DNA from 2 places in the Paenibacillus sp. SAFN-054 genome. Region 1 is predicted to be linked to the other one. Evidence: riboswitches for the same ligand, from Rfam matches in the RefSeq annotation. Region 1 holds a riboswitch; the other holds the start of a gene.
What was found. A riboswitch is a leader RNA that binds a small molecule or an ion and turns the genes downstream of it on or off. The one in region 1 is predicted to bind cyclic di-GMP.

Region 1 (8,982 bases):
TTGCGGTGCACTCCCGAGCTGATCAGGCCATTGGCGATATGCAGACCGTAGGCGAACCCGGCGCATGTGGCGTTCAAATCAAACGCTCCCGTGCTGCGGATAGCGAAATGCTCTTGAATGAGGCAGGCAACGCTCGGAAAAGCATAATCCGAGGTAGTAGTGGCTACGATGATCAGATCGACATCCTCCAGATTGGCGTGATACGTATCCACGAGGTTCTCGATTGCCCGGATGCACAGATCTGAAGTGAATTCGCCATCGCCGCTGATCCGGCGTTCTCTCATCCCGGTCCGCTGCACGATCCATTCATCGCTGGTTTCGACGAGCTTTTCCAAATCGGTATTCGTTAATCTTTGCTCGGGCACGTACGTCCCGATCGCCGTGATTTTCGCACGGGAAGCTGGAATGTTCATTTCTAAATCGCTCCTTATCATGGATTCTGCATTCATGGTCATTCGATTCAAAGTATAATTAATATCAAGTATTAGTACTTGGTACTAATTATATGCAAATGAAACAGACTTGCAACCCCCAAAAAAGGGACTCCCCAACTTTTGTTGGAAAGTCCCCTGTCTTGCGAGAGTATCTGATAGAACCAACACTCACCGTCGACGACACGCACCCCAGATGTACGCCATGCCTTTGCGAATGATGGGAAACAAAACGCTGTGGAACAAGGCAAAAAAGGCGTGAGTGAGCATAAAATTGCCGGATGAATGTTTGACGTTTCGATACGATGTGGGCAAACCTCAGGTCGTCAGCTTCGCATAGCTGATAAAGAACACCATCATTTCTCCCACGATCACGTAATTTGGTACCTGATAGAGCAGGTCAAATGCTGCACAGCATGCCAGGATTCCTAGCAGTATCGCCAAATGATAGGGTCTTAACCGCAGATGCGGATGTCTATAAAAGTGAAAGACCAGCGTGGTGGAAAAGAAGTAAAGAAGCACGGATCCGAACACGAACATCAGCATAAAGAAATACTGGAGCTGCTGCTGATAGAGCAGTTGAATAGAAGCGGCGATCATGCTCATCGATAAATAAATGAATAGGTGGCCGTAAATAATGGTTTGTCCGGCGGTATGCCTGTCCTTATTCACTTTGGATTCGATATTATCGAAGTACTGCCACCAAATGGCGATGATCAGCAGGCTTGTGAACGCCACGAACAGAACCGATGACAGATTCCAGTGATTAAACTGCAGCACGGCGAGTATGCTGACGACGGATTCACCTAAAAGGATGAGCGTAAATAGGGCAAAGCGCTCGAATAAGTGAAAGGTGTTGATCGGCGTTCTTACAAGATGGCGGCGTCCGATCAGGGGGAGGATAATATCGACGGCAATCCCCAAATACAAAATGGCATACCGAATCCACGAGTCGAAAAATAGTGATCCGGATGATACCAATATGCCGAATACAAAGTGTTTTCCCAAATAGGCTGCAGTCGTTTGTTGATGACCGGATTTCGTTCGATGCATCAGCAAATACTGTACGGCCGTCAATGCTCTTGAACCGATATATCCCACAAAGAAGGGGACGTAGTACCGGTCAAAGTCCGTGGATAAGCTCGCCGTCATGATTATGACGAATAAAAGCTGAAGAATGATCAGCACCCGATGCAGAAAAACGTCTTGGCCGAACCGGTTCACGAAGAGCGTTTGTCCGACCCATGCCCACCAGACGGGAATAAAAATCAGAATGAATTTCAACAAATAGGCGAGCGGAATAATCCCATCCTCGACATGTGTTAATACATGCGTTGCTTTTGAGACGGCTGCCACCAATATCAGATCGTAAAATAGCTCCAGCCAGGTGACTTTTTTCTCGACCATACGCTTTGAAATCTCCTCCTTTAATTGGACGCATACAGAGATAGGCACAACATACGGCTCTGCCTCATCTTGCGTGATCATTTAATTATATCTAATTTGACCTCATGGTCTATAAGTTCGAAGAACTATGGTGAGGCTGCAAGGGAAACGGAAGCGTGTTCCGTATGGCCTCATCATACTTGAGGGGCAAAATGGTTTTACACTTATTTACAACGTAACAATGTTATGTTACATTGGTTTGCGAGGAGGCGATGTCATGAACGAAGACGATCTGATTTCGAAAAAGGAACTGCTGGAGCTGACAGGCATCTCCTATGGGCAGCTGTACCGCTGGAAACGCAAAAATCTGATTCCCGAAGAATGGTTTGTCCGCAGGTCTTCCTATACAGGCCAGGAAACCTTTTTTCCCAAGGATAAAATATTGCAGCGCATCGAACGCATCAAGAATATGAAGGATGATTTGTCGCTGGATGAGCTGGCGGACGTATTCTCACCAAGCTCCCTGATCGAGTCCCTTTCCCCATCCGACCTCATCAAACGTAACATTGTTACGGAACTTGCGATGAAACTGTTCGAGGAAAAAATGGGAGCCCAAGAGGCATTGTCCTTTAATGGCATCCTGGCGGTGTATGTACTGCAAAAACTCCTGCAGAGCGGAGAAATCACGCAGGAGGAAGGAAAAATGCTGATCGCCGTTATGCGCGAGCACTACGGGAAGATGGAAGGCAAAGCCGGCGAGCTGGTGCTGGTCCGCAAAATGGGCATTCCTTTGCTATTTTTGGCTGAATCGGCAGAACAGATGTATTTTGACAAGGATGTAAAATGGATCTTCCGGCTGTCCCTGGCCGCATCCATGGAGGAACTGAAACTGAAGCTGAACGAAACGGAGGCCTGAGCAGAATGGAAAACAGATCGGATCTGACCCTTTCCGGCATTGGCAAGGCGCAAGGCGGGGCTTATTCCAATATCAGACTGGACGGCATGACCAAAATTAACGGCAATACAGAGTGCATCTCGCTGGGCAGCAACGGAACCCTCACCATTGAAGGCGGGCTGCAAAGCGAGGAGGTTTCCGTGAACGGAACGGCAACGGTGGGAGGAGAACTGTCCGTTAACCGGATGGTTCTCGACGGCATGGTCACGGTTAAGGCACATGCGGCCTGCCATGAGCTGCTGACCGTGAATGGACGCTTGTCGATCGGCGGGCGACTGGAAGGGGAGAAGGTCGAGATCAGCGGCAGCCTGAAAACGAGGGACGACGTTCAGTGCGAGGTATTGTCGGTCCATGGTGGCGTTAACATCGACGGTCTGCTGAATGCGGGATTGATCGACATCAAGATGAACATGGCGTGCAAGGCGCAGGAAATCGGAGGGGAGCGTATAACGGTCAGAAGACTCAAGAAGCACAGCGTTCTGGAGCAGTTCGTTCCCGTGCTGTCCGCCAAGCTGCAGGCTCACACCATCGAAGGCGACGAGCTGGATTTGGAACATACCGAAGCGGAGATCGTGCGCGGCAATGACGTCAGAATCGGTGCGGGCTGCAAAATCGGGCGCGTGGAATACAAAAACAGCCTGAAACGGGACGGCGACGCGGTCATCGGATCGGCTCATCAACGATAAAATTGATCATGTCTTCAAAGGAGGAATCAAGCATATGATGAGGAACGGGAATTCCAGCGGCAGCCGCGGCGACATCAGAATCACGGGTAGCGGCAGCTCGAACGGCGGAGCCTTTCATCAAGTCAAAATCATGGGCGATGCCGTGATCAACGGAAGCACGGATTGTGAAACGTTCAAATGCCTGGGGAATGCCGAGGTGAAGGGCTCGCTTCATGCGGACAGTACTTCCTGCAATGGTACGCTTAAGGTAGCAGGCACCATGAGCGGCGGCAGTATGAAGGTGCAAGGAGAGGTCCGGGTGGCTGGCGAGCTTACCGCAGGAACGCTTTCCGTCAATGGCGAGCTTGCCGTGGGCAGCCGCATGTCGGCGGATAAGGTCAAAGTCACGGGCCAGCTGGACGTGAACGCAGATTGCCAGATGGAAGAAATGCTGGTCAGAGGGACGGTCGAGGTCAACGGTATGCTAAACGCCGGGCAGGCGGATCTCAAGCTGTATGGACCCAGCCGTCTGCGGGAACTCGTAGGGAGCCGGATCGAGGTCAGGAAGGGGATCGGGCTTCCCTTGATCGGCAAGTTCATGCCCCTCACGGAGGGGACGCTTACAGCGGAAATCATCGAAGGGGATACGATCGTCCTGGAACATACCACTGCGGCCGTCGTCCGAGGCAGAAGCGTCATCATAGGACCTGGCTGCAATATCGGGCTTGTGGAGTATAAGGATGAATTCAAGCAGGACAGCGAAGCTTCGGTGTCACAATTGGTGCAGACAGGTTTGTAGATAGCCGTCCATAAAATGCAGAGCCGTATCAACCGATATACTTTGGGGTAATGCTGAATAAATAGCGCGCAAGGAGGCTGATATTCATGAAAGTCATCATTACGCAGGAAGAAGCGGTGGAAAAGGGAATCTGGCCGGACGTGATGAAGATGTTCGGCGTGGATCAAGAGGATGAGGTATGGCCTAGCGAAGAATATATTTTGACCGAGGCACAGGCCCGGCAGCTGAATTTGCTCCCTTGAGCCAAGTCTTGCTGATTCAATAGAACAAGAGGGTGAAGGACATGGCGGTAATCTATGCTGTACATCTTGAACAAATGCTTCATCCGGAATGGCTTGATAAGGCTGCTGCGCATTTACCGCAGGAGGTCCGCTTGAAGGCGGCAAGGTACAGGGCGGAGCAGGATGCAAGACGCGAGATCGTCTCGGCCGTGCTGAAACGGGTTGTTGCCTGCGAGAGAACCGGTATTGCTGTTGATCAGGTTCAATTTACGAAGAATGACTATGGCAAGCCATCCCTGAAAGGTTATCCGGATTTTCACTTTAACATATCGCATTCAGCGGATTGGGTCGTCTGTGCAGTCAGCACGGAGGGCCCTATTGGCGTCGACATCGAGCAGATCGGCGAAGCGGAGGACGAGGTAGCCCGGCTGTGCTTTACGCACACTGAGCTTGAACGATGGCGGCATTGTCCTGCCGACCTTCGGGACGGTTTTTTTTATGAATTGTGGACGCTCAAGGAAAGTTACGTGAAGGCGATCGGTATGGGACTGTCCGTTCCGTTGTCATCGATTGGAACGGAAAAATATGGAGATGGTTATTACATATCCTGTAATAAAAAGGTCGACACCTGTCGATATATGAAAAGTATGTCGATTGATGACGAATACGCATGTTCAGTCTGTGTACCTGCAGAAGATGGAGAAATCTTATTCCAGAATGCCACCATGAATGAGATTTTTATCTCTTTTATGGAATTAGTAGGAAAACATCTGTGAAAATTCACACAATGTTCATAGTTCTATTTCCCTTTTAGGTATTTTATTTTTAGGGATATAGTCACTTTTATTTCCTATTCATGGGATAAATTTACCTGTACTTGGACGCAAACATGGTATATATTAGTAATAAAATTGGATATGGTTTACAGGGGGTCTGCCCAGACCCATACACCATAACCAACCGAGAAAAGTGGTAAACCTCCTCGAAAGAGAGGGACACAAAGCTAAAGGGGCTTACAGTGATCGGTACCGATCGCGAATGCCAGCCAGCTGCCGAATGACGTATTCGTTATTAAACGAACTCTACTGACGGCTAGTAGAGTTTTTTTGTTGTGTTAGCCTTTAGTTCAGCAACTATGAAAAAGCAAAGGAAAGATGAAGATGTCGCTTTTAACAACGGGGAAATCCAGTATAGCGGAATGGAAACCGGTGATTGAACAATTGGAAGAACGCACGATCCTTCGCATTCAATCCGCCGTATCGCCTCGCACGCTGCAAAAACACGTTTATACATGGCCGCAGGATGTTAAACAGATGATTCAGAAGGCGCAAGCATCGGGACGATTTAATCCGGAGGCCTTGCTTGGTACGGCCTGGAGCATGCTGCTGATGAAATATTTAAGAAGAGAAGAAATTGCTTTTGCCGTGCTCGCTTCTGCGGAGAAGGCTTACCCGCTTGTCATGGCGGCGGAGGGAGAAACACCGCTTCAGCAGCTGATGCAGCAGGCGGGGTCTGCGATGGAGACGAATAGCCTGAAATCTGTAAGCTTGCGTGAGCTTACGGATATATGCGGACTGGAAGGCGCGCTGCCTCTGTTCAATACGGCCATCCTGACAAGCTGCGGCTTGACTCCTGCTGAACTCCAGGGCAAGTTCGACGTTGTTGTCTCGTATCAAGGCGATGGTGACAGCGGACTTGAGATTTGGTATGCGGAACATATGTTTACGACAGACTCCATCCGCCGGATGGGAATGCATCTGCAGAATATGATAAGCGAATGTGTGTCTGTACCGGGTGCGATGCTGGGCGAGATCAGCATGCTGTCAGAGGAGGAAGTGCAGCAGCTGTCGGCCTGGAACCGCACGGAGCAGCCGGTCGACCTGAACTGCACGATTCATGAAATGTTCGAGGCGCAGACGCGGAAGACACCGGATCAGACCGCTATCGTTTATCAAGACGAGGCTTTGACTTACCGGGAACTCAATGAGAAGGCGGACAAGCTGGCCCGGATTCTGGTACAGAAGGGTGCCGCTCCCCAAACTATTGTTGGCATCATTGCGACGCCTTCCCTCGAGATGATCGTGGGCACGCTGGCCATTTTGAAAACAGGGGCCGCTTATTTGCCGATTGACCCGGCTTATCCGGCTGATCGGATTCTTTATATGCTGGAGGACAGCGGCACACGGATCCTGGTAACGGAGCCGAAAGTGCAGCTGGGCGGGAAGATACATTTCCAAGGCGAGATGATTTGCGCCGCTGAAGCGCTGAATGGTAAGGAGACCGTAGGCGACACGGATGCCACCGGGACACATGCGCCTGAAGCGGCAACGTCCAATGATCTTGCCTATATCATCTATACCTCCGGATCGACCGGACGGCCGAAAGGCGTTATGGTCGAGCATCGCTCGCTCGTGAATCTGTGCGCGTGGCATAACAGGGAATTTGGCGTGACCGGCAAGGACCGGGCCACCAAATATGCGGGCTTCGGCTTCGATGCCTCGGTGTGGGAAATCTTCCCTTACCTCGTAGCTGGCGCTTCCATCTACGTCATCCCCGAAGACATCCGTCTGGACTCCGGGCAGCTTCATGCGTACTTCAAAGATAACGCCATCACGATAAGCTTTCTGCCGACGCAGTTTTGCGAGCATTTCATGACGCTCGACCAGCCTTCGCTGCGGGTACTGCTTGCGGGAGGGGACAAGCTGAAATCGTTCAGCAAGCAGGATTACGACTTGTATAACTGTTACGGTCCGACGGAGAATACCGTGGTAACGACCGCCTACCGTGTCACGGCGCTGGAGGAGAATATCCCGATCGGACATCCCGTCGATAACACGCAAGTTTATATAACGGATGCTTATGGCCATTCGCAGCCGATCGGCATTCCCGGAGAATTATGCGTCGCAGGCCAGAGCCTCGCGCGCGGCTACTTGAATCAGCCCGAGCTGACGAATGAAAAGTTCATTGTCAGCGAGCTGGCTGGCGGCGGACGTATGTACCGTACGGGCGATTTGGCCCGGTGGACGGAGGACGGAACCATCGAGTTCCTCGGACGGATCGACCATCAGGTGAAAATCCGGGGATTCCGGATCGAGATCGGCGAGATTGAACATCGCCTTCTGCAGCATCCGCAAGTATCCGAGACGATCGTCATCGACCTGGACGACGCCTCGGGTCAGAAATATCTGTGTGCTTATGTCGTAGCGGACGGTGCATTCACTTATGCGGACATGAGTGCGCTTTTGTCCGAACATTTGCCGGAGTACATGGTGCCGGCCAAGCTGGTGCAGCTGACGGAGCTGCCGCTGACGGCCAACGGCAAAGTGGACCGGAAGGCGCTGCCCGCCCCTGTAACGACGGTGGATGAGGAGCAGTTCGAGGCTCCGGCCGGGGAGTGGGAAGAGGGGATTGCTTCGCTGTGGGGCGAGGTGCTTGGACTCGGCCGCATCAGTGCATGCGAATCCTTCTTTATGGCAGGCGGAGACTCGCTGAAGGTCGTGATTTTGCAAACGAAGCTGGAACGGCGCTTCGGCGTATCCGTGCCGGTGAGCCTTTTGTTCGGGCGTCCGACGGTGCGCGAGCAGGCCGAGTGGCTTGAAGCAGCCGTTCATAACCGGATCGCAGAAGGCGAAGGAGCGGTGACCCTTCAAGCCTCCTCTGCCAAGCCGATCGTAAAAGGCCCCGTTCAGGAACGTTACCCGGTAGCTTCCGCCCAGCGGAGACTGTATTTCATCGAGCAGATGGACCAGGTGGGTACGGCATACAACGCGCCGTTTGCCTTCCGGATCGAAGGTCCGGTCGACCGGCTTCCTCTGGAGCAGGCGTTCCGTTCCATGATCTCAAGACATGACGCATTCCGCACCTCCTTCCATTGGGAGGACGACGAGATCGTGCAGCGGATTCAGGAAGAGGTCCAATTCAACCTGAATGCGTTGGAATCCGCCGAGAACAGCCTGCAAGAGCTGCTGCACTCCTTGATTACGCCGTTCGACCTCGCCCAGGCGCCGCTGGTTAGAGCCTGGCTTATCCGCTGCGGATCGGACGAGAGCTCCGTGCTGCTGGTGGACTTCCACCATATTGCCGTCGACGGCGTATCGGCTAACGTATTCTTCGATGAAGTGGCACGCCTGTATCGCGGAGAGAGCCTGGAAGAGCTGCCGATCTCATTTGCCGATTTTGCCTTGTGGCAGTCTGAAACGACAGGAGCAGACGGCGGCGAGGAGCAGCGGGCGTATTGGGAGACAACCTTATCGGGCGAGCTGCCGATTTTGCAGCTGCCGACGGATTTCGAGCGCCCGGCCAAGCAAAGCTTCCGCGGGGAAACGGTAACGATTCGCCTGGACGCTGACGCGGCGGGTAAACTCAAGGCATTCGCGCTTTCTACGGGAACGACGCCATTTATGGTGCTGTTCGCCGGTTATCATGCGCTGCTGGCGCGCTACACGAACCAGGAAGATATGATCACGGGGGTTCCGCTAGCCGGAAGAATGCATGAAGAGATCCAGTCTCTCATCGGCATGTTCGT
Region 2 (8,982 bases), on a different contig from region 1:
TTGACTTGTGTCGTAAGGTCGCCGTCTTCGGCATCCTTGGCTGCAATGCCATTCATCGCGTCAAAAGCTTCGCCGAGCTTCACGAAGCTGCGACTCTCGGGCAGCGTCAGCACGGGCTTGCTGGATTGCTTGGTCAGCTTGGCGTCCGCCCATACGGTATGGTCGGAACTATTTCCGTTCTCGTTCGCGTCTGTCGTTACTAGCTTCAGCTCTTTGGCTCCTGCGATTGGAACATTCACGTAAGCATGGTCGGTGCCTGCGAGCATGACGCCGCTTTCCCAACGTTTGATGCCGTCCACGTAAACCTCGAACGTACCCGATGCCTTGCTGTCCTTCACTGCTTGATCAATGCCGATATAGGCTTCAAATTGGTCATAACCGAGACCATCAATGGAATATGTGACTTCCGAGTTGGCATGCGTTCCCAAGCCCTTGGCGTAAACGGCGGGTTGTCCTTGTCTCAGCAGGGTGATGGCGCTGCCGGATGGAGCCTTGTCTTTCACCAGCTCCTTCCACCCCACAGTTGCCTTGACAGCTTGCAGGTCGGAAAGATAAGCATAATCACTGACGACGCTCACATGGGTCGTCCGGCTGACTGTCGTTCCTTCGCTTTTCACTTCGTACGTGACTGTATATTCGCCTTTTTGCGTCACATCCACCGAATTGTTTTTGACGGTGACCGAACCCGTGAGGTCCTTTCCCGTATATTCAATTGCCTTGACATAGTTCCGCGGATCAAACGGTTGGTTCAACTTCAGGGTAATCCGGTCTTCTATGGACAACTTCGGTGCGAATGCTTTTGCCTCCACCGGCTTAAGCGCCTTCAGCTTTTTGTCGTAGGCAATGATTTTGTAGGTGTAATTGACGGAAGGATCAACATTCGCATCCACGAATTGATTCGTTCCCGTGAAGCCGATAAGCTCGCCGTTCCGATAAATTTCATAGCCCAAAAGATCGTTGGCATAAGCCTTGTCAACGCCCATCCGAAGCGTATTGGTTTTATTCGCCGCATTGACCGCCGTCTGCAGGGTGACTGCTGCGTTCACGTCCTCAATCCCGTTCCCTTCGTATCCGACGATACCATTGTTCAGATACCACAGCTTCGGCGAAGCCGGGTAGACGGATGTGGCTGCCTTTGTCTCCGGGTTTACGGTGAACCCGTGCCGCGCGAAAAAGCTGCTCAAATCCATTCCGAGCACTTCGGACGAAAATTGGATCAAATACTGCTGCTTCGAGTTATCGCCGTTTGCCAGTGAAACTCTGCGTTCCCGGTATAAGCTGTTCAGCTCAGCCCAGTAGCCCGGATGAGCGAGCTCAAGCTGCCAGTAGGTACCGAGTCTTTCGGAAAGCGACCGCTGATCCATCACCGCTTTATTTTCTTGAATGACGTAGGAATACATGCTTTCAAACGGAATGCGGTTGTCCAAGGAATGATAAGAAACCGACATCAGCATGGACAGCATATTGTTCGTGATTTCGCCGTATTCCCGTTCCCCGACCGCCATGCGGTGCCCGATTTCATGCGTCAGTCCCCAGCCCGGATAGGTCTTTTTGAAGTCGCTCATCATAAGCGGCACCGCATCCATCTGAATGCCGGTATGATCGCCGGCTGCGTACATGTAGCCGTAAGGCTGCATCAGACGGATGTTCTCGCGGATCTGCTTCGGATCATGGCGGAGACTGCGTCCGTCCATCCCGTAAAAGGTAAAGTTGCGGCTCATCCACAGATCATACCCCGACAGCGTACTTTGAGGATCGATTTCATGAGTCACGTACTGGTTGTAGGCAATCGTCGCTGTACCCGTAAAAATGACATGATCGCTCACCATTTCCGCCACATCGATCAATTGCCGGTCCTGTACGTTCGGATGAGCTGCCTTGTCTGCGTCAAGCTTCTGCTTGTATTCCGCGACAAAAGCTTTGAAGGCAGCCGGATCGGTATCCTTTGTCATGAGCGGAATCCTCTGAAGCCCCTCGAATCGGATCCGCGGAGCCTGACCTTGTTCTGCGGGCGTATAAGGATTGACGATATAAACGGGACCGCCCTTCGTCACGGTATGAGCATATGAGCTGTTCGCTTGCGCTTCGGGAACGACGATCGTGTTCTTCCCCGGATGCAACGCTACACCCCTTGCCCAACTGTTCCAGGACCCTTCCTGCTGGGAGAAAACCAGCGAAGGCATCTTGCCCTTGGCCTGAGTATCGACATACACGTTCACCGTCTGTCCCGGCAGGGCTGCAAAGCCAGTCGGCTGATTGTTGGTCCCGAAGCCCATGCGCAAATTTTCGCTTGCATGCTTTTTCATATCACCGCGCTGTTCTGCCGTCACGATGTAATCTTGCAAATTCGCTTGGCCACTTACGATGGACTCAGCGAGCTGCAAGGAGGCACTGTATTCACTCTCATAAAGCGGATGGGATTGGGCCGATTTCTCCAACTCCTCCAGTCGCTCGGCGCTGCGATAAGCCGGCGCCACCTCGCTCATCGTTCCGTCCGTGAACAGGCTGTTCATGGCTTCCCGGACGGGATCGGCCTTGTAGAAGCCAAATTCGGCAGCGCTAGCCCAGTCCTCATTGGCTTTCTTGAACACGAACTTGATACGTTTGAAGGCAGTTGGGGTGAACTTTATCTCCACAACATCACCTGTTGAACCGAGATATTCTCCCGTTGTGACCAAGTTGAAATCATTCCCGTCATCCGAGGCTGAGCCGTATATCTCGAAGGATTTGGCAAAACCTTTCCCCTTCGCTCCTGTCTGTCTTGCGGCATAAACGATCCGTTCCAGGGTGGCCGTTTCCTTCAGCTGGACAACAACCTCATTCGTAAAGGTCGCCGAGTTGGGCTTTCCTGTTTCCCAATGGGTATTCATATCCCCGTCAATGGCGTTGCCAATGACCGAGCTTGCGTACTTTCCACCATTGTTCGTGATCGTCTGGATGTTCGAAGGATTCATTTTGAATTGGAGATTATAAGGTTCAAGTTTCGGACTACCGAATAGATCGAACACCGACGTTTGCGCCTGGGAACCGGCTTGAACCGGATCTGCGAGTACATTTCTGACGTCCTGCGTCAGGGCTTGCGCCTGTACCTTCGGCATTTCTGCTGCCGCAGCCTGCCTGGTGCCTATTCCTCCATGAATACCCGCCAGCAATGCAGCCGATGTTGCAATGACAACCGCTTTTTTCATTCTATTTCCTCTCTTCCATGGGGATGTGCGAACGAAAACATGGATCGAAAATCTGCCACAGGCAGCATCTACAATCACTCGCATGGCACATGACAAAACAAGGTCCCAAAAACGATGCACCCGTATTCCTCAAAAAGCGAATTGCGCCTTTTGGCATCTGGCTAACCTAGCTGTGAAGCCTTAGTCCCTATAGCTTTGCGTCCCTGGGTTTCCCCAGGTTTGCCTATGCGGTTGTTTTCAATTTCTGTTCAAACAGTAACATAATTTTACATGTTTCTACATGAATACAAGGAACTAGAGTAAGGAATAGGTCCCTAATAATACTAGCCCTCTTCGCAAATCAACATTTTAGATGCTCTTGTCCTATTCATTTTTATCCTCTAGCTGCCGTGTCGTCAGACATAGCCTCAAGTATTATCCTATGCAGCACGAAACGATGGATTAAGTTACTCCTTCAGAATACCTACAGATATAAAAAAACGAGTCCATGGAGCATAGGACTCGTTCGTAGAATACAATTTACGGCTTGCAAACCTACCCTAATACAAGCTTTCCAGCTCGTCAATCAACTCGCCTACATAGGCGGCCGCGCTTCGGATCGGTTCAGGCCGCGACATGTCAACGCCCGCCAGCTTCATGAGCTCGAGCGGACTCATGGATCCCCCGGCTTTCAATACGTCGAGCCAGCGGTCCACGGCGGACTGCCCTTCGTCACGGATCAGCTTGGCAACGGCCGTCGAGGCGGTAAGGCCAGCGGCATACGAGTAAGGATATAAACTCATATAATAGTGAGGTTGGCGCATCCAGGTCAGCTTCGCATCCTCATCAATATCGACATCCTCCCCCCAGAACGAGGATAGAATATTCCCTTTAAGCTCACACAATTTCACTGCCGTCATCGGCACATTTTGCATGGCGAGATCATAAACCTGCCGCTGAAGTTCCCCTTCCAGCAGATGCGTCACGTAGTTGTGAAAGTACGTGCCAAGCAGTTGGGAAATGACCCAGCGCCGCATTCTAGGATCGCTTGACTTAGCCAGCAAATGATCGGCAAGAAGCAGCTCGTTCATCGTGGAAGGCGCTTCGATAAAATATAATGAAGGTCTGTAATTCGTTAGCCGTTGGTATTTGCTTGCCAGCATGAGATGCCCGGCATGCCCTACTTCATGAGCTAGCGTGAAAGCGCCGCGCATGCTATCAGCCCAGCTGATCAGGATATACGAGTGAACGCCTGGAATCGCCATACAGAATGCCCCGGTCCGTTTACCCGCATTATCCGCATAATCCACCCAGCGTTCCTTGAATGCTCGATCCACAATCTCTCCGTACTCCGGTCCAAGAACCGTAAGGGCTTCCTTAATCAGGTCCCCCGCTTCCTGAAAGGATATGCTCGGGCTGAAATCCGGATCAAGCGGAGCCTTGAGATCCGCAAAGGTCATCCGGTCCAGACCGAGCACCCGCTTCTTCAGCGCAGCATATTTGCGTATATGAGGCGCAAGCTCTTCCTGGAGAATGTCCAGAACATTGTGGTACATTTCCTTTGTAACCTGCTGCGGCTTCAATAACATGTCTGTCACGGAATCATAACCGCGCAGCCGCGATTCGATGACCTGGCGCTTCACTTCCGTTCCGTAAGTCTCTGCGAATGTGTTGCGATATTGATGCAGCGTCCCACTAAAGGCTTTAAAGGCATTGCGGCGTAGGAGCGTGTCCGGAGATTCCACGTATTTGTTCTCATAGAGCGCAAACGATACCGGCACCTCTTCCCCTAGACCGTTCGTGGTTGGCGGGAATGTCATGTCTGCCAGCTTGCTGCGCTCGTAGATACGATATGGGGCATCCAGTACTTCGCCTAAGGATGCTAGAACCTTTTCGGTTTCTGCCGACAGCCTGTGCGGCTTGGTTTGCGCAAGCAGTTCCAGACTGCGCTCGAACGCCTGAAGCTCCGGCTGCTCCTTTATGTACTTTGCAATGATTCCATCTTCAAGTTCCATGATTTCGGATTTAATAAATGAAAGTGCGGAACTGACCCGAGAAGCAAGATCGCGGGCTTTCGACGCGTTCATCTGATTTTCCGGACTGATGCTGTCGCCGGATTGTTGAAGATGCGCATAAGCGCCTACCCGGTTCATTCTGGCTTGCAGCTCTTCCTGTGCAAGGAGGCAGGCAAGCAGCATATCCGACCCTTCCCCGAGTCTCCCTTCATATTGGGTCACAGACGAGATATCCTGCTGAACGGCATTTAATTCCTTTTCCCATGCCTCCGTAGTCTCAAAAATATCCTTCAAATTCCATGTTGTTTCGATATCCACTTCTGCACGCTTCAAAATTTTCGACATACGCCAAGCACCTCTTTCATAGGAATAATTGACCAATGTTTGGTTAATAAAACCCATTTTATCACAGATTCTCTGGCTTTTACTGCACAGAACCCCGAAAAAGCCGGTACCATTAGGCTTGCCCATTTCGTTTTTGGAACCAAACCATGTGTTCTTTCGTACATATACATGAGTACGCCCTCCGAATAAGCTGCGTTTCCGGCTGCCCGAGTTTTATAAGAACTTAAAGCCTGCTTAAGGTATCTTTCAGATTTCAGCTATACAATGTGAGTGGGCTTAAACTCTCATACTCCGCACCCGATCATACAGGAAACGTACTCACCATAGAAGAAAAGAGGTTTATGAAGATGAGAATCAAAAGAATTATGATCGTCGGCACCATTGTCGTCGTGATGTCTTTCGGAAGCTCCGCGATTGGCGGTTCCCTGATAAAAGCCAGCCCAGCGGCAAAGTGGTCTACAACCGACGCACAGGAAAAGGACCCCCTGCTCGATGCCCTGAACCAGGCATCCGAGGAAGAGTTATATGAATCTTTATATGAAGGCAAATCCCTTCATGAGATCGCAGTCGAACAGGGCGTGGAAACGGCAGGAATTATCGACCTGCAGACAACCCAACTGATCAAGCAGCTGGATGACCGCCTCCGAAGCGGAAACATAACGGCACAGCAGCATGCCGCATACAAAGAAGAGGTTCGGGATTTGATACAACAAAGCGTCCTGACTTCCTTCGGTTGAAAAGAGAGGTACATATGACCTGATTAACCTTAATCATGACATATTCATAACCAAAGGCACATTAGAATGCGATCTAATGTGCCTTTTGTTCGTCAAACCTTGTCCCATATCCGCTCGCCCGATAAATACGGAAGGCAGTAATCGGCGCAAAGTTTCGGCATACGGTTCCGCATCCAGTCATGTACCGATTCATTCCCCATTTGAAAAGCGTAGTAACCAATGATTCCGACCAACAGGAAACCTTCGAGCAAGGCCATTTCACTCTCAGACAGTTCGGCATGTCCGTAATACCCTTTTAAAAAAGCATCCCTATGTTCCTTTGGAAGCATGCAAGCTCCCATCGCGATATCCAGCAGGTAATAGCCCCGCCCGAAGAATCCGAAGTCGATGAAGCACAATTCACGTTCCGGTGTTAAAATGATATTCCCCTTCCCCACATCGCCATGGATCGGTCCCCAGGTTTTCTTCGTTTGCCCCAGGTCATTCAGACGGGAGTTAATCCGGCGGATCGTATTCTCGATGACGGTGACATCCGAGGAAGTGAACAATCCTTGCCTGTATCCATCCTTGATGGAGCTAACCATTCCATCATTATACTCGATCCCTTGTTGGGGACGCTTGTCCAGACTCTCATGCCGATAATTTCGCAAAAAATCGTGAAGTTCGGCCAACTGAGCACCAAACTTGGCAAACTCAGAATTCGTTAAATCCTCGGGCTGAAGGTCCCTTCCTTCTATCCAGGTCAGCATGGAACAATTCAGCTGCTTTCCTTCAAGCAGGGTGACCGTAATGAATTCTCCGTTCAGATTTCGCACAGGCCGCTGGGCGCGAAGCTGGTTTTCCCGAGCCAGCGCATCCAGCATATGCAGTTCACCCAGCAGGCCTTCGTAGGTGTGCTGCAAGCCCGCCATATGATCTGTGACGGGTTGATGAATGCGCATCAGATAAGATGCTCCGTCAGCGTCATCAACTCTGTAGGTCATGTTCTCGTTTTGCCTCAAAAAAGTGATCTTCGGTTGACTGATTCCAAATTCGCTTGCGAGCTGCAGCAACCTCTCATTCGTCATTTGAGTTCCTCTCTCCCTGTGTATTCCCCTTAACTGTATCAGAACGTGCTAATACATGGATAGATTTCCTCTAGGCAAAGACGCAAAAAAAGCCGCTTATCCAAGCGGCTGCATAGAGCTAGTTGTGTCGATCAGTTTTCTTTTAGGTCTGCACCTGCAAAATGATTTTTCCGATATTGCGGTTGTTCATCATATGCGCGTGCGCTTCCTCTACTTGAAGGAGCGGAAACACGGTATCGACGATAGGCAGGATATCTCTCTTCTCCATAAACGGCATGACGTCTCTAGAGAAATCCTCGGTAAGACGGGCTTTGTATTCATCCTTTCTTGGCGTCAGCAGCGTGCCGGTCAATTCAACCATCTTGAGCATGAGCGGCAGCATGTCCACCTTCTCAATCACGCTGCCTCCCAGAGTACCGATGAGAACCCAACGACCGGACTGGGCGATACTATTCAGATTTTGATGCCAGTAGTCTGCGCCGACGAAATCCAGAATGACATCGGCCCCTCGGCCGTCCGTGGCTTTCAGAACTTCTTCATCAAAATTTTGCTGTTTGTAATTGATGAGAACGTCCGCGCCGAGTTTTTGACAAAACTCTAGCTTGGCCTGACTTCCAGCGGTTACGATAACTTTGGCATTCCGCAGTTTTTTGGCCAGCTGAATGGCCGCCGTTCCAACGCCGCTTGCTCCCGCATGAATTAACACCGCTTCGTTCTCTTGCAGCTTCCCGATCCAAAATAACGTTTGATATGCTGTTAAGAACACCTCTGGAATCGCCGCTGCTTCTTCAAAGCTGAACGATTCTGGCACTTTCATGGCCCGGTCAGCCGGCATAACGGCATATTCCGCATAACCGCCCCCGTTCACGAGCCCCATGACACGATCCCCGACAGCAAAGCCGGATGACGAACCCTTCGTTTCAACGACAGTGCCCGCAACTTCAACGCCCAGCACCGGATTCGTCATATAACTCACCTGGCCTTGCCGCGTGACGATGTCCGTACGGTTGACCGCGGCAGCATGTACCTGGATCAGCAGTTCGCCTGCTGCAGGGACCGGCAAGTCTACCTCTTGTGCCTCTAGCGGATTACCTTCAACCGATCTGTTTACTGTCATTCCAATCATACCTTTACCTCCTATGATGTCAGATTCTTGATGTATGGTAACGTTAGGCTTAACCTGCGAACGATATCAAAAACCGATTGGTTAAGTACATACGATTATATACCTTCTTTATTATAGTAGGTAAATAATTACCCTGCAAATGCATGGCTAATCTCCACACTTTTCATATTATGCCGATATTGAGCCAACCTATGTGCCAGGTGGTCAGTTAGCTGTCCTTCTTCCCGTCTTTTTAGGGGGTCAGGATATGGGCGATTCCGGCGACTTTATACGCAACGGCTATATCCATGCCATTGAAGGGAACGGATTCCGATCTGTATTCCAGCTTGGTCACGAGCCGCCCCACTCGATTGATGTATCCGAATGTGCCTGTTGCGTTATCCCCCTTACCTACAACTGCGAACCCATGCTTAAAGCCTGTTCCCCGGTTATAACTCGTATAGGGGATGATCCATTTTCCTTTGGAATTGATATAACCTATGTGTCCCTCCCGATTGGCTACTGCTGCCAAGCCTTCGCTGAAGG

Region 2: another riboswitch for cyclic di-GMP. It lies ahead of ACTHPM_RS04635 (NPCBM/NEW2 domain-containing protein); the one in region 1 lies ahead of ACTHPM_RS18435 (amino acid adenylation domain-containing protein).

The regions. Positions count from the first base shown of each region.
Region 1 is NZ_JBQCKS010000003.1:571,933-580,914, forward strand. Features, by position in the region: gene ACTHPM_RS18400 (ketoacyl-ACP synthase III) at 1-413, opposite strand, end outside; gene ACTHPM_RS18405 (low temperature requirement protein A) at 750-1,838, opposite strand; gene ACTHPM_RS18410 (YhbD family protein) at 2,095-2,733, shown strand; gene ACTHPM_RS18415 (polymer-forming cytoskeletal protein) at 2,739-3,458, shown strand; gene ACTHPM_RS18420 (hypothetical protein) at 3,493-4,236, shown strand; gene ACTHPM_RS18425 (hypothetical protein) at 4,323-4,478, shown strand; gene ACTHPM_RS18430 (4'-phosphopantetheinyl transferase family protein) at 4,520-5,233, shown strand; cyclic di-GMP riboswitch class I at 5,419-5,514, shown strand; gene ACTHPM_RS18435 (amino acid adenylation domain-containing protein) at 5,618-8,982, shown strand, end outside.
Region 2 is NZ_JBQCKS010000001.1:972,106-981,087, reverse strand. Features, by position in the region: gene ACTHPM_RS04635 (NPCBM/NEW2 domain-containing protein) at 1-3,188, opposite strand, end outside; cyclic di-GMP riboswitch class I at 3,338-3,422, opposite strand; gene pepF (oligoendopeptidase F) at 3,728-5,527, opposite strand; gene ACTHPM_RS04625 (hypothetical protein) at 5,875-6,264, shown strand; gene ACTHPM_RS04620 (phosphotransferase enzyme family protein) at 6,357-7,331, opposite strand; gene ACTHPM_RS04615 (NAD(P)H-quinone oxidoreductase) at 7,474-8,457, opposite strand; gene ACTHPM_RS04610 (WG repeat-containing protein) at 8,690-8,982, opposite strand, start outside.